DNA from 3 places in the Corynebacterium sp. 335C genome. Region 2 is predicted to be linked to each of the others. Evidence: riboswitches for the same ligand, from Rfam matches in the RefSeq annotation. Region 2 holds a riboswitch; each other region holds the start of a gene.
What was found. Region 2 has a riboswitch for thiamine pyrophosphate ahead of thiO (glycine oxidase ThiO). Riboswitches for the same ligand answer to the same signal wherever they lie in the genome.
Positions count from the first base shown of each region.

Region 1: linked by a shared signal. The riboswitch ahead of QQS41_RS03165 (ECF transporter S component) and the one ahead of thiO (glycine oxidase ThiO) in region 2 are both predicted to bind thiamine pyrophosphate.
Region 3: linked by a shared signal. The riboswitch ahead of thiD (bifunctional hydroxymethylpyrimidine kinase/phosphomethylpyrimidine kinase) and the one ahead of thiO (glycine oxidase ThiO) in region 2 are both predicted to bind thiamine pyrophosphate.

Region 1 is NZ_JASTTB010000001.1:741,495-749,376, reverse strand. Features, by position in the region: gene QQS41_RS03180 (alpha-amylase family protein) at 1-55, shown strand, start outside; gene QQS41_RS03175 (hypothetical protein) at 241-525, opposite strand; gene QQS41_RS03170 (hypothetical protein) at 595-2,730, opposite strand; TPP riboswitch at 2,785-2,878, shown strand; gene QQS41_RS03165 (ECF transporter S component) at 2,959-3,564, shown strand; gene QQS41_RS03160 (ABC transporter ATP-binding protein) at 3,561-5,168, shown strand; gene QQS41_RS03155 (energy-coupling factor transporter transmembrane component T family protein) at 5,165-5,974, shown strand; gene QQS41_RS03150 (hypothetical protein) at 5,982-6,464, shown strand; gene QQS41_RS03145 (formate/nitrite transporter family protein) at 6,562-7,449, opposite strand; gene QQS41_RS03140 (YdcF family protein) at 7,587-7,882, shown strand, end outside.
Region 2 is NZ_JASTTB010000001.1:316,429-324,310, reverse strand. Features, by position in the region: gene QQS41_RS01435 (ThiF family adenylyltransferase) at 1-473, opposite strand, end outside; gene QQS41_RS01430 (thiazole synthase) at 470-1,294, opposite strand; gene thiS (sulfur carrier protein ThiS) at 1,298-1,537, opposite strand; gene thiO (glycine oxidase ThiO) at 1,534-2,706, opposite strand; TPP riboswitch at 2,699-2,804, opposite strand; gene thiE (thiamine phosphate synthase) at 2,825-3,520, shown strand; partial or broken gene QQS41_RS01410 (neutral/alkaline non-lysosomal ceramidase N-terminal domain-containing protein) at 3,604-4,230, shown strand; gene QQS41_RS01405 (neutral/alkaline non-lysosomal ceramidase C-terminal domain-containing protein) at 4,325-4,771, shown strand; gene QQS41_RS01400 (hypothetical protein) at 4,847-5,893, shown strand; gene QQS41_RS01395 (Na+/H+ antiporter family protein) at 6,108-7,487, shown strand; gene QQS41_RS01390 (carboxymuconolactone decarboxylase family protein) at 7,739-7,882, opposite strand, start outside.
Region 3 is NZ_JASTTB010000002.1:312,943-320,824, forward strand. Features, by position in the region: gene dnaG (DNA primase) at 1-1,855, shown strand, start outside; gene QQS41_RS08430 (MBL fold metallo-hydrolase) at 1,959-2,612, opposite strand; gene QQS41_RS08435 (S-(hydroxymethyl)mycothiol dehydrogenase) at 2,748-3,896, opposite strand; gene thiD (bifunctional hydroxymethylpyrimidine kinase/phosphomethylpyrimidine kinase) at 3,947-5,479, opposite strand; TPP riboswitch at 5,470-5,568, opposite strand; tRNA gene QQS41_RS08445 (tRNA-Asn) at 5,733-5,807, shown strand; gene QQS41_RS08450 (flavin-containing monooxygenase) at 6,072-7,652, shown strand; gene QQS41_RS08455 (alpha/beta fold hydrolase) at 7,857-7,882, opposite strand, start outside.

The DNA of each region.
Region 1 (7,882 bases), 430 kb from region 2:
CTTCGCGGTCATCCGCGACCACGGCGAGGAGATCTGGCGGTTCCCGGAGGCGTAGGTCCCGCGCGGCGGGCCCGCCCCGGCGGGTGCGCCGGCTGCGCCGACCCGCCCGCCGCGCCGGCCCGCCCGCCGTCCGCGGGGCCGGCCCCCGCGCATGCGCGACGCCCCCGGCGCGCCCTCCCCGAAAAGGGGATTGGCGCGCCGGGGGCGTCGTCGTTGGATGCCCTGCGGCTCCTGCGGCTCCTAGTGGGAGTGGCCCGCGTGGCCGCCCTCGGCCGGGGCGGTCTCGGCGCCCGACGGGGTCGCGGCTCCGGACGGGGTCGCCTCGCCGGAGGGGGAGACCTCACCGGACGGGGTGGCGGAGCCCGACGGGTCGGTGGACTCGGCCGGGGCCTCGTAGGTGCGGATCGGGTTCTCCTGGTCCGTCACCTTGATGTCGGAGGGCTGCTCGTTCGGCGGGGAGCAGGCCACCAGGGCGGCGGAGGCGATGGCGGTGGCGGCGGCGAGGCCGGCGAGACGGTGACGCATGGACGAACTCCTTTGCGAGGGGCATCACGGGCGTTGGTCGGGATTTCTCCGGATCATCCTAATGGATTCTCAGCCTTCGGCGGGAACCAGCGGCCCGATCGCCCCCGCCCCGAGGCACAGCACCGCACCGGGCGGGGCATCGAGGATCTCGACGCGCAGCAGGCGCCCGCCGCCGTCGATGGCCGCCCACACCTGGCGGGGTTCGGCGGGCACGTCGACGACGGCGCCGCCGGCCTGGATCTGGTCGGGCGTCGACAGCTCGTTGGGGAACGTCAGCCGCACCGTCATCGGCGCGGAGGCCAGCGTGTTGAGCTCCATGACGTGGTTGCCCAGGAAGATCAGGTCCGACAGCGGCAGATCGACGACGGCGCGGCCGGAGCCGTCGGCGCGCACCTCGTGACCGCAGGACGGGACGGGCCCCTGGTCCAGGCGGGTGAGCGCGGCGACGCGGCCGTCGACGACGCGGCCGTGGTCGTCGAACATGCGGGGCCGCGGGGTGACGTCGGCGAACCCCGGCCGGTCCTCCACGTCGTCGAAGACGGAGGAGTAGAGGTTGCGCGGGTTGGTGACGGGCAGCAGCACCTCGAACGGCACGGGCTGGTCGAGCATCGGCGCCGGGTCGGCGGCCGCGGCCTTCGGCAGCTCCTCCATCACGGTCGGCAGCCACCGTGCGGTGAGATCGCCGGACCATGCCTGGCGGTAGGTCCACGTCGACCACGCCGAGGACGCCAGCAGCGCCGCGACGACGCCGAGGGTGAGCACGGCGGCCGCGCGCTGCGCCGGGCGGGCGTCCGCGTCGCCGTCCGCATCCGCGTCACCGTCCATGTGCTTTGCGACGGGACCCGCCGCGGCGTCGTCGTCCGCGGCGCCGCGGCGGGTGCCGTCGTCACGCGACACGGCGTCGTCCCCTTCCAGCGGCCGGCCCGGGCCCGCGGGGAACATGGCGGCCACCGCGAGCGCCAGGACCAGGGCGGCGTCGCCGTAGTAGTGCAGCGTCTGGGCGAGCATGCCGGAGGTGTTCTCGCCGGACCGCGCCGTCGTCATCGCCGCCAGCACGACGGCGAGGTACGCGGCGCCGACGAGCGCCGGGGCCCACGCGCGGCGGGTGCGGACCATCGCCGCCGCGCCGACGCCCAGCAGCGCCACCGCGCCGGCGACGGCCAGCGGCACGGGAGGCTCGGCCCACGCCTGCGACGGCGCCCAGCGGTCCCACCGCCACGGCCCGCCGACCAGGCCGGCGAAGACGGCCTTCAGGCCGCGCCACCACAGCTCCGACAGCGGCCCGCCGCCGGTGGTGTCCGCGATGCCGCGGGAGGCGATGCCCAGCCACACCACCGCCCAGATGCCGGTGATGGCGCCGCCGGCCAGCCACAGCGGGCGGGCCCGCCGCATCGCCGCCACCGCGGGCAGGCCCCGCACGTGGGCGGCCGCCGCGACCAGCGCCGCCGCCAGCGGCATCACGGCCAGCGACTTCTCGAAGAATCCGAGCGACACCACCAGGCCCAGCGACGCCAGCGCGACGGTGCGGGGCGAGCGGGCGCGGGGATCGTCGTCAAGGACGGCGCGGGCGGCGAGCGCGGTCCACGCGGCCAGGGCCATGTGCATCGGCAGGGCGTTGACCGCCGCCGACCACCACGTCGACCCCGGCAGCGTCAGCGGCGTGAACGCCGCGAACGCCACCGCCGCCAGCGCCGGCCAGCTGCGGCCCGCCAGCGCCCGGGCCGCCCGGGCCAGCAGCAGCGTCGCCGCGACCTGGGCCAGCAGCATCAGCGCCGCCGGGATCCACCACCGCCACGGCGCCGCCTCGTTCACCGCCGCCTGCAGCAGGAAGGCCAGGGGCGCCACGTGCCCGTCGTGCGGGCGGGCCCAGAAGTCCGGCGACCACCACGGCACGTCCACCGCGCGGCCCACGATGATGAAGTCGTCCCAGTAGAACGTCCGGCCCGACAGCACCAGCGCGTGCAGGGCGAACTGCACGGCGACGACCGCGGCGACCAGCGCGCGCCACGTGCCGGCGCCCATCGCGGGGGCGCCGGGCACGGGTTCGGGGGTGCCGGTGGCGGCGCCGGAGGCGTCGGCGGCGGTTGCCCGGCCCGATGCCCGGCCCTCCGACCGCTCCGCGTCGCCCGCGGGCGCGGCCGGGGCGCGCTCCCCGGCCGCCGTCGCCGCGTCCCCTGCACCCTCCGGAGTCGAACCCTTGATCATGCGGCTCAGGGTACGGGGCGGGCGGGCGCCGTGGGGTAGCATCGCGGGCGACAACGCACGGGAGCCCCCGGGACCGAGGGGCTGAGAGGAGGGCGCGGATCGCCCTCGACCGTTGAACCTGATCCGGGTCATGCCGGCGAAGGGAGCGGGCGCCGCGGCACCACCGCCGGCGGCGCCCACCGGAGACGCCCCGTGCGTGCCCCCGCACCAGAAGGAGAGCACGCAGCAATGAGCACCACCACGCAGGCGCCGTCGATGCGCTGGCGCGTCGTCGACATCGTCACCGCCGCCGTCCTCGGCGTCGCCGTCGGCCTCATCTTCGTCATCTGGAACGTCGTCGGCTACGCGCTGTTCACGACGCTCGACGCGTTCACCCCGGGCTTCGGCGGCCTCGCCGTCGGCATCTGGCTGCTGGGCGGCGTGCTCGGCGGGCTCATCATCCGCAAGCCGGGCGCCGCCCTGTTCGTGGAGGTCGTCGCCGCGACCGTCTCCATGGCGCTGGCCAGCCAGTGGGGCCCGGAGACCGTCTACTCCGGCATCGCCCAGGGCCTGGGCGCCGAGCTCGTCTTCCTGCTGTTCGCCTACCGCCGCTTCGGCCTGCCGACGGCGATGCTGGCCGGCGCGGCCGCCGGCGCCGGCGCCATCGTCCTCGAGCTGTTCATGTCCGGCAACATCGCGAAGACGCTGGAGTTCAACATCATCTACTCCATCTGCGTCATCATCTCGGGCATCGTGCTGGCGGGCCTCGTCGGCCACCTGCTGACCCGCGCCCTGGCCGCCACCGGCGCCCTCGACCGCTTCGCCGCCGGCCGCGAGCGCCGGCAGCTGGCGTGACGGACGCGGCGGTCCGGGCCCGCGGCTTCGGCTGGCGCCACGCCGGCCGGGCCAAGCCCGTCCTGTCCGGCATCGACCTGGAGATCCCCCACGGCCAGAAGGTCCTGCTGCTCGGCGCCTCCGGCGCGGGCAAGTCGACGCTGCTGGCCGCCATCGCCGGCGTCCTCGGCCACGGCGACGACGGCGACGCCGAGGGCGAGCTCCACGTCTTCGGGGCGCCCGCCGATGCCGCCCGCGGCGAGGTCGGCCTGGTGCTGCAGGACCCGGACTCGCAGGTCATCAGCGCCCGCGTCGGCGACGACGTGGCCTTCGGCGCCGAGAACCTCGGCGTGGAGCGCGACGAGATCTGGCGGCGCGTGCGCCGCTGCCTGGACCTCGTCGGCCTCGACGCCGACCTGGACCGGCCGACCGAGCGCCTGTCCGGCGGGCAGAAGCAGCGTCTCGCGCTGGCCGGTGTGCTGGCCATGGGCGCGCGCATCATCGCCCTCGACGAGCCGACCGCCAACATCGACCCGGCCGGCGTCGCGGAGCTGCGCGACGCCGCCGTCCGCGCCGCCGACGCCGCCGGGGCGACCCTGCTGGTCGTCGAGCACCGCGTCGACGCCTGGGTCGGCCACGTCGACCGCATCGTCGTCGTCGGCTCCGGCGGCGTCATCGCCGACGGGGAGCCGGAGCGCGTCCTCGCCGACCACGGCGCGGCCCTGGCCGACGCCGGCGTGTGGGTGCCGGGCCACGCCCCGGAGCTGCCCCCGGCCCGGCCCGTCGACGCCGCCGCCCCCGGCGCGGACGTCGCGCTGCGCGGCCGCGGCCTCGCCGTCGGCCACGAGGCGGACCTGCCGGTGCAGGTCGGCCTCGACGTGGCCCTGCCGGCCGGGGCGTCGACGTGCATCGTCGGCCCCAACGGCGCCGGCAAGTCCACGCTGGCGCTGACCCTCGGCGGCCTGCTGGCGCCCGTCGCCGGCGTCGTCGAGGCCTCCCCGTCCGTGCTGGAGGCCGGGCCCGCCGCCGGCCGGGTGCGCCGCCGCCTGCTGCGCCGCGGCCCCCGCGTCCCTGCGTCCGCCCCGCACGGCTGGTCGTCCCGGCAGCTGGCCGCCCGCGTCGGCAGCGTCTTCCAGGTGCCGGAGCACCAGTTCGTCTCCTCCACGGTGAAGGAGGAGCTGGAGCTCGGCCCCCGCCTCATGGGCCTGGGGGAGGACGAGGCCGCCGCGCGCGCCTCCCGCCTCATGGAGCACCTGCGCCTGGACCACCTCGCCCCGGCCAACCCGTTCACGCTGTCGGGAGGGGAGAAGCGCCGCCTGTCCGTCGCCACGGTCCTGTCGACGCGCCCCCGCGTCGTGCTCCTCGACGAGCCGACCTTCGGCCAGGACCGCCGCACCTTCACGGAGCTGGCGCACCTGCTGCGGGAGCTCGCCGACGACGGCGCGGCCGTCGCCTCGGTCACCCACGACCGGCTGCTGCGGGCGTCGCTCGGCGACCACGTCGTGGAGCTCGCCGCCCCGGCCCGCATCGCCCGCCCGGGCGGCACGACCCGCCCGGGTACCCCGAGCCACCCGACCCGCCCGGGCACTCCGGCCGGCCCGACCCGCGAGGAGGACCGCGTATGACCACCGCCGCCGCCGACGCCACGCTGCCCGCCGCCCGCCGCGGCGAGTCCGCGGGCCTGCTGGACCGGCTGAACCCGGTCAGCCGCGTGCTCGGCCTGCTCATCTGGACGACGCCGCTGGTGCTCACCATCGACTGGGTCTCCGCCGCCGTGGCGCTGGCCTGCGCGGTGCTGATGATCCCGCTGAGCGGCATCTCCCCGCTCATGGTGCTGCGCCGGGCGTGGCCGCTGCTGGTCGCCGCGCCCATCTCCGGCATCTCGATGGCCCTGTACGGCGCGCCCGAGGGCGAGCTGTACGCCAGCTTCCTGCTGGCCCACGTCACCGACAACTCGCTGCAGCTGGGCCTGGCGATCTTCCTGCGCGTGCTGGCCATCGGCCTGCCCGTCATCGTGCTCACCGCCGGGGTCGACCCGACGGACCTGGGCGACGGCCTGGCGCAGGTGCTGCGCCTGCCCGCCCGGTTCGTCCTGGCGGCGATGGCGGGCGTGCGCCTGGTGACCCTGTTCATCGACGACTGGCGGGCCCTCACCCGCGCCCGCCGCGCCCGCGGCCTCGGCGACTCGGGCCGGCTGCGCCGCGTCGCGTCCCAGGTCTTCGCCCTGCTGGTGTTCGCGCTACGCCGCGGTGCGAAGCTGTCGACGGCGATGGAGGCCCGCGGCTTCGGCGCCCCCGGCCCCCGCACGTGGGGCCGCGAGTCCCGCCTGCACGCCGGGGACTGGGCGCTGATGGCGGTGTGCGCGTGCTTCGCCGCCCTCGCCCTCGGCGTCTCGGCGTGGCTGGGCCACTTCCGCTTCCTGGGGATGTGACGCCGCGGTGATCGTGCTCGTCGACGGCCGCTCCGGCGCCGGGAAGACCACGCTGGCCCGCCGCTGGTCGGCGGCGCTCGGCTGGCCCGTGGTGCACCTGGAGGACGTCTACCCCGGGTGGGGCGGGCTGGCGGCCGCGGCGGATGCCGTCGCAACGCGATTGCTGGACCCGGCGACGGCGTCGTACCGGCGCTGGGACTGGTACGCGATGGCGCCGGCGGAGGAGGTGCCGGTGCCGCTGGACCGCAGCCTCGTCATCGAGGGCTGCGGCGCGCTGACCGCCGACAACCTCGCCGCCGCCGGGCGCCTCGGCGACGTCGCGGGTGTGTGGGTGGAGCTCGGCGCCGACGAGCGCCGCGCCCGCGCGATGGCGCGCGACGAGCACTTCGCCGGCCACTGGGACATGTGGGCGGCGCAGGAGGCGGAGCACATCGCCCGCCACAGCCCGCGCGATCTCGCGGACTGGGTCATCGCAGGCTCGCGCCGGTAGGTGCGTGACGACGGGACCCGCCCGCGGGGACGCCCGCCGCGCGCGGCCGGTGCCCGGGGCGGTTCCGGCCGGGGCCGCGCCGCGGGGAGGCCGCCTACTACCCGGCGGCGTCCTCCCGCTCGTCGACGACGCCGCGGGAGCGCAGGAACCGGATCGCGGAGACCAGCAGCAGCCCGCCGGCCATGTTCGCCAGCGCCGACCACCAGATGAAGCCGGCCCAGTCGCCGACCGTGACGCCGTCGGCGCCGGAGAAGATGGCGCCGTAGATGTACAGCGTGTCCAGGATGCAGTGGACGACGCCCGTGCCGGCGAGCACGAAGCCGCCGATGGCGGAGGCGATGATCTTCGGCGTCGCCTCCTCCGTGAACTGGTGCATCCGCGTCACGACGGTCAGGGCCATGCCGCCGAGCGCCGCCAGCAGGACGTGCTGCAGCGTCGGCGCCATGTGCGCGTACTTCGCGCCCTGCTCCGCCAGGTAGGGGTGCATCGCCGGGTACGCCTGCACGAGGATCCACATGATGATCGCCGCGCCGACGAGGTTGCCCAGCAGCGTGCCCGCCCAGAAGCGCAGCAGCCTGCCGATGGTCGCCCGCTTGCGCGCCACCGCCGCCACGGGGACGAGGAACCCCTCGGTGAACAGCTCCGAGTGGGCCATGAGGATGATGACCAGGCCGATGGAGAACGCCATCGCGCCGAGCACGTCGCTGCCCGTGGCGTCCTTGACCGTCCACATGGCCAGCAGGCCGAGGCCGATCTCCATCGCGCCGAGCACGCCGGTCAGCAGCAGCGCGCCGAACGGGCGGGCGAGTCGGGTGACGCCCTCCTCGACCTGCCGTCGGCTGGATTCGGTGAGGTGGTCGTCGACGTGGTCGGGGTCGGCGTCGCCGGACTGGTCCGCGGGGCTGATGTCGTGGTCGCCGTCGGGGACGCGGCCGTCCCCGCGGTTCTCGTCGCGGGTGCCGGCGTGGTCGCGGTCGTCGCTCATGGGGTCGCCTTTCCTCGGGCGGGGCTCCCGGCCGCGGGCCTGCGCCGGGGTTCCGGCGTGCGCCGTCCGCCCATGATTGCACGGCGTTCACCCCGGCGGGAAACGCCCGCACCCCGCCGCCCGCTAGGTTGGTGCCCGTGAACGGACGAGTGCGGCGCGGGGAGCGCCCGGGAGCGTGGGCGCGGACGGCGGCGCTGGCCGCGCCGGGCCTGGCGTTCGCGTCGCTGCTCGCCGCCACCGGCCCCGTCATCGCCGCGACGCCGACGTTCCGCCCGCCGATGCTGCCGTCGCGCCGCCCGCCCGTCTGGGGGCTGCCGGCCGCCGGGGGAGCGCTCGCCGCGCTCATCGCCGCCGGCGCCGCGGTGCGGGTTCATCCGCGGTCGCCGCGGTGCGTGACGACGCTCGCCTCCTGCGGCCTCGCCGCCGCCGCGGT
Region 2 (7,882 bases):
CACACCAGGGGCGTGCCGGTCAGCTCCGCGGCGTCGTTGGACAGGTAGCGGGTGGCGAAGTTGTCGGCGCCGTCGACGACGATGTCGTGGGCGGCGAACAGCTCCACGGCGTTGTCCGGCGTCAGCTCGCCGATGATCGCGTCGACGGAGGCTGACGGGTCCAGCCGCAGCACCGACTCCCGCGCCGACTCCGCCTTCGGGCGACCGACCGCGGCGTCGGCGTGGATGACCTGGCGCTGCAGGTTCGACTCCTCGACGACGTCGCCGTCGAGGATGGTGAGGTGGCCCGCGCCGGCGGCCGCGAGGTACGGGATCGTCGCCGACCCCAGCCCGCCGGCGCCGACGACGAGGACGCGGGCGCCGCGCAGCCTGCGCTGGCCCTCCGCCCCGATGCCGTCGAGCGTGAGGTGGCGGGCGTAGCGGGCGGACTCCGCGTCGGTCAGCGGCGCGCCGGGCGCGGCGGCGGGCCTCACAGGGACTCGTCCTCCCGGCTGCCGCCGACGGCCATGCCGTCGAACGTGGAGGAGGCGCGGGCCAGGCGGCGCCGGGGGATGCGGCCGGCGAGGCGGGCGGTGCGGCCCGCGGTCACGCCGTCGCGCATGGCGCGGGCCATCGCCTCCGGGTCGTGGGCGCGGGTGACGGCGGAGGCCAGCAGCACCGCGTCGCAGCCGAGCTCCATCGCCAGCGCCGCCTCGGAGGCGGTGCCGATGCCGGCGTCGAGGATGATGGGCACCTCCGCCCGGTCGACGATGAGCTCGATGTTGTGGGGGTTGAGGATGCCGAGGCCGGTGCCGATCGGAGAGCCCGCCGGCATCACCGCGGCGCAGCCGAGGTCCTCCAGGCGCTTGGCCAGCGCCGGGTCGTCGTTGGTGTACGCCAGGACGTGGAAGCCACGGCCGACGAGCTGGTCGGCGGCGTCGACGAGTTCAACGGGGTCGGGCAGCAGCGTCTCCTCGTCGGCGATGACCTCCAGCTTCACCAGGTCGGTCTCCAGGGCCTCGCGCGCCAGCTCCGCGGTGAGCACGGCGTCGCGGGCGGTGTAGCAGCCGGCGGTGTTCGGCAGCGCGGCGATGCCGTGGCGCTCCAGGATGCCGAAGACGTTCTGCCGGCCGTCGGGGGAGTGGCGGCGCATCGCCACCGTCGTCAGCTCCGTGCCGGATGCCAGCAGCGCCCGCTCCAGCGTGTCCAGCGACGTCGCGCCGCCGGTGCCCATGATGAGCCGGGAACCGAACTCCCGGTCCGCGATGACGAGCGGATCGGCGGCCGCGCCGGGCGCGTCGGTGGTGTCGTTCATGTCCTAGCCTCCCTGGACTGCGGTGACGATGTCGATGACGCCGGCGACGGGCGTGTCCGCCCACCGGCCGCGGGGGACGACGGCGCCGTCGACGGCGACGGCGACGCCGAGGCGTCCGCCGCCGGCCGGGGTGCCGTCGGGGTTGAGCTCCGCGCCGACGCGGGCGGCGACGAGCTCCAGCAGCGTCTCGCCCTCGGCGGGTCGGTGGGGTTCGCCGTTGACGACGGCGGGGGTGTCGGTCATGCGGTGTCCTTCCGGGAGAAGCGCCGCGGGTCCACCGCGGCGGCGAAGCGGGGGTCGGGGTCGAGGCCGCAGACGGCGTCGGCCGTGAGGTCGGCGCCGACCGCGGTGAGCAGGATGCCGTGGCGGAAGTAGCCCGCCGAGACGGTCAGGCCCGGCGCGACGCGGCCGATCATCGGCACGTCGTCCGGGGAGCCCGGCCGGGCCCGGGCGATGAGCTCCGTGATCTCGCACTCGAGGATCGCGGGCACGAGGCGGGAGGCGTCGCGCAGCAGCTGGTGGACGCCGTCGGCGGAGACGCCCGCCAGGTCGTCTTCCCGGCTGGTGGCGCCGAGCACGACGGTGCCGTCGGCGCGCGGCACGACGTACACCGGCCGGCCCTGCACCACGCCGCGGATGACGCGGGTGGTCAGGGGCCGCAGGCGCTCCGGGACGCGGAGCCTGACGACGTCGCCGTGCACCGGGCGCACCGGAAGCCGCAGGCCCTCCGGCAGCCCGGCGATGCCGCCGACGCCGATGCCGGCGGCGACGACCGTCTCCTCCGCCCCCAGCACCCGCCCGTCGTCGAGGACGACGCCGCCGGCGCGGCCGCCGTCGTCACGCACCGCGGCGACCCGGGCGCGCACCACGCGCTCCCCGAGCACCGCGAGCATCGCGGCGGCCAGCCTCCGCGGATCGACCTGGTGGTCGCCCGGGATGCGCACGGCGCCGACGACGCCGGGGCCCAGCGCCGGCTCCAGCGTCCGGGCCTCGCGCACCCCGATGACCTCGGCGTCCATGCCGATGGAGCGCTGCAGCTGCGCCAGCTCCGTCAGCGCCGCCCGGTCCGCCGAATCCCCGGCGAGCACCAGCGTGCCGCACTCCAGGAACCCGGCGTCCATGCCGGAGGCCTCCGCGATCCGCGCCGCGAACGCGGGGTAGCGCGCCGCCGACTCCACCATCAGCGGGTAGAGCCCGGGCTGGTCCCACACGACCTCCGCGACCGGGGCGAGCATGCCCGCGGCCGCCCGCGTCGCACCGGAGGCCGGCTCCGGATCCGCGACGACGACGTCGACGCCGCGGCGCAGTAGCTCGCAGGCCGTCGCCAGCCCGATGACGCCCCCTCCCGCGATGACGGCCGAGGCGGGCACACGGCCCTCCCCGGCGGCGGCCGGGTGATCGGTCCCGTTCAACGGCGCACCTTCCTTCGTCGGCATGATCCGAATCAGGTTCGACGGTCGGCCGGCTCCCGGCCCTCTCAGCCCCGTGCGGGGCTCCCGTGGTTCCTCGTCCGGTCCTAGCATAGGCTCCATGACCGGACGGACCCGCGAGCAGCGCCGCCGCATGCTCGCCGACGCGACCCTGTACCTGTGCACCGACGCCCGCGCCGACCGCGGCGACCTGCGCGAGTTCCTCCACGCCGCCTACGCCGGCGGCGTCGACGTCATCCAGCTGCGCGACAAGAAGCTGGAGGCGCGCGCCGAAATCGCCGCGCTGGAGGTCCTCGCCGAGGTCGCCGCCGAGCACGGCCGGCTCTTCGCCGCCAACGACCGCGCCGACGTCGCGAAGCTCGTCGGGGCGGACGTCTTCCACGTCGGCCAGGGGGACCTGACGACGGAGCAGGCCCGCGCCATCCTCGGCGACGACGTGCTCATCGGCCGCTCCAACCAGACCGAGGCGATGTTCCGGGAGTCCATGGCCGACCCCGGCCTGGACTACGCCGTCATCGGCCCCGTGTGGGCGACGCCCACGAAGCCGGACCGGGCGCCCGTCGGGCTGGAGGCCGTGTCGATGGCGGCCCGCGTCGCCGCGGAACAGGAGGCGGGGGAGCCCGGGGGGACGGCGAGGCCGTGGTTCTGCATCGGCGGCGTCGACGCGGCCCGGGTCCCCGACGTCCGGGAGGCGGGCGCGTCGCGCGTCGTGGTCGTGCGGGCCATCGCCGCAGCCGGCGACCCGGAGGCCGCGGCCCGGGGGCTGAAGGCGGCGCTGGCGCAGCCGGGCGCGTAGGGGGCCGTTCCCGCGAGGGCCGGTCCCCGCCGGTCCCGCGGACGCCAGCTGTCCCCGCCGCCCCGTTCGTCGCGGCGTTCGCCATGTCGGCGCCGGGCGACGTCAGCCCGAACCACGGCCTGACCCCGAACTCCGGCCCGGGCGCCGACGAGTACGACTCGGCGCGCATCCTCGGCGGTCAGCGCGACGGCGTGAAGTCCGGCTCGGCGGTGCCGCTGCCCGGCGGCGGCATCGACGGCCGCCACCAGTGGGTCGACTTCGCCAACGTGCAGGTCGACGGCCGCTGGACGCCGGACGGCGCCGCGGGCACGACGGGCCCGGCCATCCTCGGCGCCGCGTTCGCCGCGTCCAGCCAGGAGGACGGCGGCGGCGACCCGGCGCTCGGATTCAACGAGGGCGAGCGCGGCGGCACCCCGTGGATCAACAAGGTCAACCAGGTCGTCGTCCCGCCGTCGGCGAAGGCCATCCACGGCAACAAGGATCTGCTCATCCCCGCCGGCTACATCCCGGGCATGATCCAGCAGACGTTCCTGTTCCAGGTCCACCGCGTCGGCGGCTTCCACATCGTCTCCCTGTCGTTCGAGCCGACGGTCGTCGCCGCCGATCGCATCCGACGCGCCGTCGCGGCGGAGGCCGGCGTCGATCCGGCGCTGGTGCAGGTGCAGGGCTACGTCAACGGCTACGGCCACTACCTGACCACGCCGGAGGAGTACGACCAGCAGGACTACGAGGGCGGCGCCACCGCCTTCGGACGCCTGGCCACCCCGGCGGCGACCCAGATCCTCGCCGGGCTGGCGGGGGGCGCTGGCCTCCGGCGCGCCGGTGGAGGCGGGCGCCGCGGCCGGCGACCTGACGGGCAAGATCCCTCCGTCCCCGGTCGGCAACCCGTTCATCGACGCGCCCCCGGCGGGCGCGGCCTTCGGCGAGGTGCTGCAGTCCCCGGGCGCCCCGGTCGCGGCGGGCGAGTCCGTCTCGGTGACGTTCGCGGCGGCGAACCCGAACTCGGACCTGCGCCACGACGCCGGGTTCATCACGATCGTCGGGCCCGACGGAGCGGTCGTCGCCGACGACTCGCACGTGGACACCCGCCTGGAGTTCGTGAAGGACGGAATGTCGACGTCCGCGACCGTCACCTGGGACACCTCCTCGGCGGCGCCCGGCGTCTACGCCGTCACCTACGCCGGCTCCTCCCGCGGCGGGGGCGGCCGCCTGACGCCGTTCGAGGGCCGCGCCGAGATCACCGTCGCCTAGCCTGCGCGGGAACGAAAATCGCAGGGGTGTCACGATTCCGCGCGGCACCCCGCGATGCCTGGTACTACATGTGACATGAGCGACAACGGATACCCGGGCAACCCGGGCAACGACAACGGCGGGTACGACCCGTACGGCCAGGACCCGAACGCCGCGAACCCGTACGGCGCCCAGGGCGGGCAGGCCCCGCAGGGCGGCTACGGCGCGCAGAACGCGGGCTACGAGGGCCAGCAGGGCGGCTACGGCGCGCAGAACGCGGGCTACGAGGGCCAGCAGGGCGGCTACGGCGCGCAGAACGCGGCCTACGGCGCCCCGGGCGCCCAGCACGGCCCGCCCGGCGAGGGCGTCCGCCAGCGCGGCGGCGACGAGGCCCCCGAGGTTCCGGTGGCCACCTACGCCCCCGGCGCCCGCATCGGCGACGCGTTCAACTTCGGCTTCAAGGCCTTCGGCCGCGCGGCGGTGCCGTGGATCGGCTTCACGATCCTGCTGTTCGTCGTCTTCATGATCATCGGCCTGGTGTTCGGCCTCCTCGGCGCATTCCAGCTCGCCGCCACCTCCGGCCCGGGCAGCGTCTCCTACGAGGCGAACGCGCTGCAGGAGCCCACCCCGATGACCTTCATCATGAACATCGTCATGACGATCCTGGTGGGCTTCGCCACCGCGCTCGCGTGGCGCGGCGCCCTGGAGCAGGTCGACGGCCGCAGCCTGCAGTTCGGCGACTTCTTCCGCATCGACAACTGGGGCCCGATCGCCCTCGGCGCCCTGCTCTCCGGCGTCATCGGCTTCGTCCTGCAGCTGCCGAGCCTGCTGTTCCCGCCGTTCGTCTCCATCTTTACGTTCCTGCTGGCCATCCTCATCGGCCCGTTCTACGGCTACCTGCTGGCGTTCATCGTCGACCGCCGCCTGAACCCGATCGACGCGCTGAAGGCCAACGTGGAGGCCGCGAAGGCCAACTACGCGGGCATCCTGGTCATGACCATCATCGTCGCCGTCGTGTGCTTCGCCGGCGCCATCCTGTGCCTGGTCGGCCTGCTGGTCGCCCTGCCGGCGGCGGTGCTCATGACCGCCCACCTGTACCGCCAGGTCACCGCTGGCCGCCGCCCGATCGACGCGGTCGCCTAGCGTCCCCGGCATCCGCCCCGCGGGCCCGTCCCGCAACCGAACCCCGGTCCCGCCGCGCATCACGCGCGGCGGGGCCGTCCGCATGTCCCGCCCGCGTGTCCGCCGGCGCGTCGGTCCCGCATCCCGCGAACGGGGGAGCGGCCGCGGGGCCGGGGCCCGCGTCGCCGGGGGTGGCGGGGGAGGCGGACCCTGAGGTACTGCTTAAATAATCCGCATGAATGCCGTGCTACTCGCCGTCCTGGTGATGCTCATCCTCGCGGTCGTGAGGGTCCACGTTGTCCTTGCCCTGTTCATCGGCGCCCTCGTCGGCGGCCTCGTCGCGGGCCTCGGGCTTGACGGGACGATGGTCGCCTTCCAGGAGGGCCTGTCCGGCGGCGCGAAGATCGCGCTGAGCTACGCGCTGCTCGGCGCGTTCGCCATGGCGGTGGCCTCCACCGGCCTGCCGAAGATGCTGGCCGACTGGATGGTGGAGAAGATCGGCGTCGAGGGCGACAGCGCGAAGAGGAAGGCGGAGGCCGCGACGCGCTGGGGCCTCATCGTCGGCATCCTCGCGATGGCGATCATGAGCCAGAACGTCATCCCGGTCCACATCGCCTTCATCCCGCTCATCGTCCCGCCGCTGCTGCGCGTGATGAACCGCCTGCGCCTCGACCGCCGCCTCGTCGCCTGCGTGCTGACCTTCGGCCTGGTCACGACCTACATGTGGGTCCCGGTCGGCTTCGGCAACATCTTCCTCAACGACATCCTCATGCACAACATCGAGGTCGCGGGCCTCGACGTCACCGGCATCAACGTCATGGTAGCCATGGGCATCCCGGCGCTCGGCATGCTCGCGGGTCTGCTCGTCGCCGTGTTCGTCAGCTACCGCGGCCGCCGCGAGTACGGCGCGGTCACCGTCTCGGGCGCCATCTCCGGCGGCGGGGACATGGACGCGGTGCAGGACGACGAGCGCCCGTCGACGTACCGCGTCGTCGTCGCCGTCATCGCCATCATCGCGACGTTCGCGGTGCAGGTGTGGATGCAGGCCGCGGGCTACGAGGCCGACTCGCTCCTCGTTGGCGCCCTGACCGGCCTCGCCATCTTCATGCTCACCGGCGCGGTCCGCTGGCGGCAGGCCGACGACGTGTTCACCGCCGGCATGAAGATGATGGCGCTCATCGGCTTCATCATGATCTCCGCCCAGGGCTTCGCCTCCGTCATGCAGGCCACCGAGCAGGTCACCCCGCTGGTCGACGCGACCGCCGCGCTGTTCAGCGGCAACCGGGCGGCCGCCGCGTTCGCCATGCTCGTCGTCGGACTCATCGTCACCATGGGCATCGGCTCGTCCTTCTCGACGCTGCCCATTATCACGACCATCTACGTGCCGCTGTGCCTGTCCCTGGGCTTCTCGCCGCTGGCGACGGTCGCCATGATCGGCACCGCCGGCGCGCTCGGCGACGCGGGCTCCCCGGCCTCCGACTCGACGCTCGGCCCGACGGCCGGCCTCAACGCCGACGGCCAGCACGACCACATCCGGGACACCGTCATCCCGACGTTCCTGCACTTCAACCTCCCGCTGCTCGCGGCCGGCTGGGTCGCCGCGATGGTCCTCTAGCACCACGGCCCCGGGACGCGGTCCCGGCATGACGACGGCCGCCGCCCGCCCCGCGACCGGGGAGGGCGGCGGCGTCTCCGCGATCGGGGGAGGAGGGCGGTGGCAGCGGCCGGCGGGACGCGCGCCGCGCGGGGCGCCGTCGTCACGCGCCACCCGCGCACGCGGAAGGGCCCGCCGCTCCCGGGGGAACGGCGGGCCCTTCTCAGGCATGCTGCCCGTCGTGGACGGGCCGCGTCATGCGGGGAGCCGGCTTAGCGGGCGTCCTCGATCATGACGACCTGGGCGACGGCCTGGATGACGGAGGCGATCTTGACGGCCTCCCAGACCTGCTCCTTGGTCAGGCCACCCTCGCGGACGACCTTGTCGTGGGCCAGCGTGCAGTGCTCGCAGCCGTT
Region 3 (7,882 bases), on a different contig from region 2:
CGGCGGCGCCGACTCGCTGAAGGGGCTGTCGCCGTTCAAGGACGAGCGCACCCCGAGCTTCCACGTCCGCCCGAACCACGGCTACTACCACTGCTTCTCCACCGGCAAGGGCGGCGACGTCTTCAGCTTCCTCATGGAGCTGGAGCACCTCACCTTCCCGGAGGCCGTGGAGGCGTGCGCGGAGCGCATCGGCTACCGCATCAACTACGAGGGCGGCGGCACCGGCCGGCGCGAGGAGCCGGGCACCCGCCGCCGCCTCGTGGAGGCGAACAAGGCCGCCCACGCCTTCTACATGGAGCAGCTGACGACGAAGGACGCGCAGGTGGCGCGGGACTTCCTCGGCGACCGCGGGTTCACGGAGGAGCAGTGGCGGCACTTCGGCTGCGGCTACGCCCCCGACGGCTGGGACACGATGACCCGGCACCTGCAGCGCAAGGGCTTCTCCGCCCAGGAGCTGGAGAAGGCGGGCCTGTCGACGATGGGCCGCCGCGGCCCCATCGACCGGTTCCGCCGCCGCCTGCTGTGGCCCATCCGCAACCTGTCCGGCGACGTCATCGGCTTCGGCGCCCGCAAGCTGTTCGACGACGACAAGCTGGGCAAGTACATGAACACGCCGGACACGCTGCTGTACCACAAGTCGAAGGTGCTGTTCGGCCTGGACCTGGCGAAGAAGGACATCGCGGCGACGCGCCGCGCCATCGTCGTCGAGGGCTACACCGACGTCATGGCGATGCACGCCGCGGGCGAGACCACCGCCGTCGCGGCGTGCGGCACCGCCTTCGGCGAGGAGCACCTGACCGTGCTGCGCCGCCTCCTGCTGGACGACAGCTTCTTCCGCGGCGAGCTCATCTACACCTTCGACGGCGACGAGGCGGGGCAGAAGGCCGCGATGCGCGCCTTCGAGGGCGACCAGCGCTTCACCGGCCAGTCCTACGTCGCCGTCGCCCCGGAGGGCATGGACCCCTGCGACCTGCGGATGCGGAAGGGCGATGCGGCGGTGCGGGAGCTCGTCGCGTCGCGCACCCCCATCATCGAGTTCGTCGTCCGCACCCTCATGGCGGAGTACGACCTGGACCAGCCGGGCGGCCGCGTCGAGGCGGTGCGCCGCGTGGTGCCGGTGCTGGCGAAGATGGACGACGCCGCCCTGCGCGACGAGTACTCCCGGGAGGTCGCCGGCTGGATCGGCTTCAGCGACGAGGCCGAGATGGTGCGGATGGTCCGCGAGGAGGCGGCCAACCCGACGATGGACGAGACGCAGCACCGCCGGCAGCGACGGGAGGAGGAGCGCCGCCGCCTGGAGGAGGCGAAGGAGCGCCAGCGCGAGGAGCTGCGCCCCGGCCTGCACCGCCCCGACCCGTCGGACCCGCGGCTGCACGTCGAGCGCGAGGTTCTGAAGCTCGCGGTGCAGGAGCCCGGCGACGTCGACGGCGCGATGTTCGACGCCCTCGACCCGGAGATGTTCACCCACCCCGCCTACCGCGCGGTGTTCGACGCCATCGTCGCCGCCGGCGGCCTGGAGCAGGCGGCGAAGGCCCCGATGTGGGCGGCGGGCATCGCCTCCGGGATGGAGGACGAGACGGCGCGGTCGCTGATGCCGGAGCTGGGCGTGGAGGAGATCCACGTCGACGCCGACGCGCGCCCCGGCTACTCCGCCTCCCTGCTCGCCCGCCTGCAGGAGGTGTGGGTCGGCGAGCAGATCGCCCAGGTCAAGCGGGTTCTGCAGCGCATGCGGCCCACCGACGACGAGGCCGCCTACCGCGAGACCTTCGGCGATCTCCTGGCGCTGGAGAACTACCGCCGGCTGCTGTTCGACACGGCCGTGGGCCGCGGGGACGCCTCGCCGGGCGCGGTCTGACCGTCGTCACGCGACGGGGACCGCGGGCACGTGCCCGCGGTCCCCGTCGAGTGACGACGGTTCCCGCCGCGTCGCCGGCGTCGTCACGCGGCGGACGCGCGGGTCAGTAGCCGCGGCGGATCCACTCCTCGAGGTGCGGCGCCTCGCGGCCGATGGTCGTGTGGTCGCCGTGGCCGGTGCGCACGATCGTCTCCTCCGGCAGCGTCAGCAGGTTGTCGCGGATGGAGTCGATGATGGTGTCGAAGTCGGAGAAGCTGCGGCCCGTCGCACCGGGCCCGCCGGAGAACAGCGTGTCGCCGGAGAACAGCTCGCCGGCCTCGGGGGCGTAGAGGCAGCACGAGCCGGGGGAGTGGCCCGGGGTGTTGATGACCACGAGCTCCGTGCCGCCGACCTCGATGCGCTGCCCGTGGGCGAGGTCGCCATGGCCGACGTCCGGCCACGTCTGGTCCCACAGCACCTGGTCGCCCGGGTGGACGAGCATCGGGGCGTCGAGCTTCTCCGACAGCTCGGGGGCGACGGTGATGTGGTCGTTGTGGGCGTGGGTGCAGACGATGGCGCGCACCCTCCGGCCGCCGACGGCGTCGATGATGGGGCGGGCCTGGTGGGCGGCGTCGATGACGATGCACTCCGCGTCGTCGCCGACGACCCAGATGTTGTTGTCCACCTCCCATTCGCCGCCGTCGAGGGCGAAGATGCCGCTGGTCTCTACGTGGTCGACGCGCAGGTCGCCCTGCCGCCGGATACCGGGACGTGCCATGGTGTCCTCCGTTGTCGTGGGGTGCGGGTGCCGGGGTTCGCGCGGGGTGGCGCGGTGCGGGGTGCCGAGGGGCTTTGCGACGGGGCCCGGCGCTGCGGTGGCGCCGGACGTCGCGGTGCGTGGCGACGGGGCCCGCTAGTTGACGACGACGGAGCGCAGCACCGCGCCTGCCTTCATCGTGTCGAAGGCCGCCTCGACGTCGCCGAGGCCGATGCGCTCGGTGACGAAGTCCTTCAGCGGCAGCCGGTCCTCGAGGGAGAGATCGACGAGCATCGGGAAGTCGCGCTCCGGCAGGCAGTCGCCGTACCAGGAGGACTTGAGGGAGCCGCCGCGGCCGAAGACGTCGAGCAGCGGCAGGTCCAGCGTCATCGTCGGCGACGGCACGCCGACCAGGACGACGCGGCCGGCGAGGTCGCGGGCGTAGAACGCCTGGACGTAGGTCTCGGGGACGCCGACGGCGTCGATGACGACGTCGGCGCCGAAGCCGCCGGTCAGCTCGCGGATGCGGGCGACGACGGGGTCGTCCTCGCCGGTGCGGCCGTCGGCCAGCTCCCTCGAGTTGATGACGTGGGTGGCGCCGAAGGAGCGGGCGGTCTCCAGCTTTGCGTCGGAGACGTCGACGGCGATGATGGTCGTCGCCCCGGCGAGCTTCGCGCCCGCGATGGAGGCGGTGCCGACGCCGCCGCAGCCGATGACGGCGACGGACTCGCCGCGGGTGACCTCGCCGGTGTTGATGGCGGCGCCGAGGCCCGCCATGACGCCGCAGCCGAGCAGGCCCGCGACGGCCGGGTCGGCGTCGGGGTTGACCTTGGTGCACTGGCCCTCGTGGACGAGGGTGGCGTCGCAGAACGCGCCGATGCCGAGCGCCGGGGACAGCTCGGTGCCGTCGGCGAGCGTCATCTTCTTCGACGCGTTGTGGGTGTTGAAGCAGTACTTCGGCTCGCCCTTGCGGCAGGCGCGGCACTCGCCGCACACGGCGCGCCAGTTGAGGACGACGAAGTCGCCCTCGGCGACGTGGGTGACGTCCTCGCCGACGTCGATGACGACGCCGGCGGCCTCGTGGCCGAGGAGGAACGGGTAGGCGTCCTCGATGTCGCCGTCGCGGTAGGCGAGGTCGGTGTGGCAGACGCCGCAGGCGTCGACCCGGACGACGACGTCGTTCGGGCCGGGGGCGGGCACGGTGATCTCGACCTGCTCGACGGGCTCGCCCTTGGCGAGCGACACGATGCCGCGCACCGTGCGGGAGCCGTCGTCGTGGAGGGTGATGTGATCGGAAGCGCTCATGCCGCCGATCATATGCACGGCGGCTTATGCGTCGCAGCCCTCCGCGGCGGTTACCCGTGGCGGCGCACCGGCTCCGCGAAGAACTCCAGCTCGTGCCAGGACGAGGTGCGGAACGCCCGCCACATCGCGGCGCGCTCCTCCGGACCCGCCCCGGCGGCGGCGCGGGCGACGTGGCCGATGGCGGCGCGGGTGGCCTCCTCGAACTCCTCGTCGGAGTAGGTGGCCAGCCACTGCTCGTACGGGTGCCCCGCGGTCGCGGCGGCGGCGAGGCGGCTGCCGATCTCCTGGTACAGCCAGTAGCAGGGCAGCAGCGCCGCGACGGCCTCGCCGTAGGAGCCGCGGGCCGCGGTCGCCAGCAGGTGGTCGACGTAGGCGCGGGTGACGGCCGACGGCTGCGGCTGCTCCGCGCCCGCCGCGTCGCCGATGAAGGAGCGGTGCAGCTCCATCTCCGTCGCGATGGCCGAGTGCGCCGAGTTCGCCCAGAACATCTGCTCCGCCTGCGTCGGCGCCAGCGTCGACGCCGCCGCCAGGGCGCGCGAGTAGCCGTTGAGGTACACCGCGTCCTGGGCGAGGTACCAGGCGAAGTCGTCGCCGTCGAGGGACCCGTCGGCAAGCTGCGCGATGAACGGCAGGTCGTCGATCGCCGAGCGCAGGTCGTCGATCGCCTCCCACCACGCGTCGGTGATGATCTCCGGGTTCGCCGGCGCGAGGCCGCGGCCCCACAGGCCCGCGAAATGGTTCACGGGGCCGTGGCCGGAGCCGACGCGCAGCTCCGCGGCGTGCTCCAGCGACTCCGTGAGCCACTGCTTCGCGACGCGCACCGCCGCGGCCGGGTCGCCCAGGCGCGGCCACAGCGCCGCGACCGCGGAGGAGAGGGAGCAGCCCGTGCCGTGCGTGCACGTCGTGTCGACGCGCGGCGCCGCGACCTCCTCGACCGTCCCGTCGGGGTGGACCAGCGCGTCGTGCAGCGTGTCTCCGTCGAGGTGGCCGCCCTTCGCCAGCACCAGCACGTCCGCCGAGCGGGCGACGGAGCGGGCCTGCTCCAGCACCCCGTCCCAGTCGGCCGCCGGCTCCGCGCCGGCCAGCACCGCCAGCTCCGGGACGTTCGGGGTGATGAGCGACGCCTTCGGCAGCAGCCCCCGCAGCGCCTCCTCGGCCTCCGCGACCAGCAGGCGGTCGCCGGAGGTCGCCACCATCACCGGATCGAGCACCACGATCGGGCACTTCACCCGGTCCAGCCACTCGGCGACGACGGCGATGATGCCCTCGTCGAACAGCATCCCGATCTTCACCGCGTCGATCTCCACGTCGTCGGAGACCGCCTCCAGCTGCGAGCGCAGGAACTCCGGGCCCGGGGCGTGGACCTCCCGCACCCCGTGGGTGTTCTGCGACACCAGAGCCGTCACGGCGGACATGCCGTAGGCGCCGTGCGCGGCGAAGGCCTTCATGTCTGCCTGGATGCCGGCGCCGCCCGACGGGTCCGTGCCCGCGATGGACAGCACCCGCGGCACGGCCTCCGCGATGCGCGGCGCCGGCGGCGGGACGGGGGAGGGGGCGGTGCGGGCATGCGGCTGCTCGGCCATGACGACAATCCTTTCGCCGGTCTGAACCGGATCAAGTTCGACGGGTCTCATCTCAGCCCGCCTCCGTGCGGGCACCCCGTGTCGCCGCCGAGGATAGCAACGGGGCCGACACGGCCTCCGGCGTTCGCGGCGGCCCTTCCTCGATCGTGCGTGGGAAGCCTGCGAAACTGGCGATGAACAGGGGATTTGGCGCCTCCGGAAGTGCTGGGTAAAGTCATGTCCCGTTGCAGGGCGAACAGCCCGGCCAACGCATTCCCCCATAGCTCAACGGCAGAGCATTCGACTGTTAATCGAAGGGTTGCTGGTTCGAATCCAGCTGGGGGAGCCAAAACACCAGGCCAGAGGCGTAATGCCCTGGCCTGGTACTCGTATGGGGGCTCACAAGGGCCTCATTGGGGCCTAATACGATCCGGCCGCACGTGAACCAAGGCGCCCCTTAAACGGCCCTCGTTGGATTGGTCGAGCGCCGCCATCCGGCTCGCGGCCGGCCCGGGGTGACCGCGCTCACAACTCCACCCGCGGAGTACCCCCGGTCACGTTTGTTTCCCTGAATATCTTCATTCGCAATCCGAACGGGTCTAACGTTCCGCGCATGACAGCTTCGCTCAAGGAAACCAAGGCAGCCGTTGCGGGGGCCGATGAGGGCCGCGTCCGCGACGTCGAGGTCCTCATCGTCGGCTCCGGGTTCTCCGGCCTCATCGCCGGCGCCCAGCTGCGCCGCTCCGGCCGGATGGGCTTCACCATCATCGAGCGCGCCGACGAGGTCGGCGGCACGTGGCGCGACAACACCTACCCGGGCGCCGCGTGCGACGTCCCCAGCCACCTCTACTCCCTGTCCTTCCGCCAGGACTTCCCCTGGTCCCGCAGCTTCGGCCACCAGCCGGAGATCCACCGCTACCAGCGTGAGGTCGCCCGGAAGGAGGGCCTGTACGACCACATCGAGTTCCGCACGGAGATGACGGACGCCTCCTGGAACGAGGAGGACCGCCGCTGGCACGTCACCACCCGCCGCGTCGACGGCGGCAAGCCGGCCGTCGCCGGCGACCAGGGCTCGCCGGAGGAGGGCGGCGAGGTCGTCTTCCGCGCCCGCGAGCTGGTCCTCGGCGTCGGCGCGCTGTGCGAGCCGAAGCTGCCGGACATCCCGGGCATCGCCGGCTTCCAGGGCGAGATGTTCCACTCCGCCCGCTGGGACCACGACGCGGACCTGGAGGGCAAGCGCATCGCGGTCATCGGCACCGGCGCCTCCGCCATCCAGATCGTCCCCGAGGTCGCGAAGGCCGCGGGCAAGCTCAGCGTCTTCCAGCGCACGCCCCCGTACATCATGCCGCGCATCGACCGCCCGTACGCCGGCGTCGAGAAGCTGCTGCTGAAGAAGGTGCCGGGGCTGCGGCAGATCGTCCGCGCCCAGGACTGGGTGCTGCGCGAGTCGCAGGTGCCGGGCCTCACCACCGAGGCCGAGTGGGCCATGAAGCCGCTGGTCTGGATGAACCGCGCGATGCTGCGCACCCAGGTGAAGGACCCGGCCACCCGCGCCGCCCTGACCCCGGACTACCGCATCGGCTGCAAGCGGATGCTCATCTCGAACAAATACTACCCGGCGATCGACCGCGACAACGTGGAGCTGGTGACCTCCGGCATCGAGGAGGTCGGCGCCCACTCCATCCGCACCCGCGACGGCGTGGAGCACGAGATCGACGTTCTCATCATCTGCACCGGCTTCCACGTCACCGATTCGCCGACGTTCGAGCTGGTCCACGGCCGCGACGGCCGTTCGCTGGCCGGCGTGTGGGGCGAGGAGGGCATGGAGGCCTACAAGGGCACCGTCGTCCACGGCTTCCCGAACATGACGGTGATGATGGGCCCGGGCACCGGCCTCGGCCACTCGTCGATGCTGCAGATCCTCGAGGCCCAGGTCCGCTACTTCCTCGGCCGCCTGGACTACCGCGACGCCCGCGGCCTCGACGTCGCCGACGTCACCGCGGAGGCGCAGCACCGGTACAACGAGTGGATGCGCGAGCGGCTGAAGCCGTCGGCGTGGGTGACGGGCTGCAGCTCCTGGTACATCGACGACAAGGGCAACGCGCCGGCGGTGTGGCCGTCGACGACGACGCGCTTCATCCGCGAGCACCGGAAGTTCGACCCGAAGGCCTACGACTTCGTCGCCGCCGAATAATCGGCATGGCCGGCGCCCGCCGTCGCGGGCCCGCCGGATGCGACGCGGCCCCGGCCGCACCGTGGAGGGGTGCGGCCGGGGCCGTCGTCGTGCGCGGGGAGCGTCGCCGCGCCGCGGTTGCGTTGCGACGGCTCCCGCGCGCGGCGCGCCGTCGTCACGCGGGTGATGCGCTGCGACGGGACCCGCCGGCGGCGCCCGCCGCCGTCACGCGGCGCGGGCGATGGAGCCGC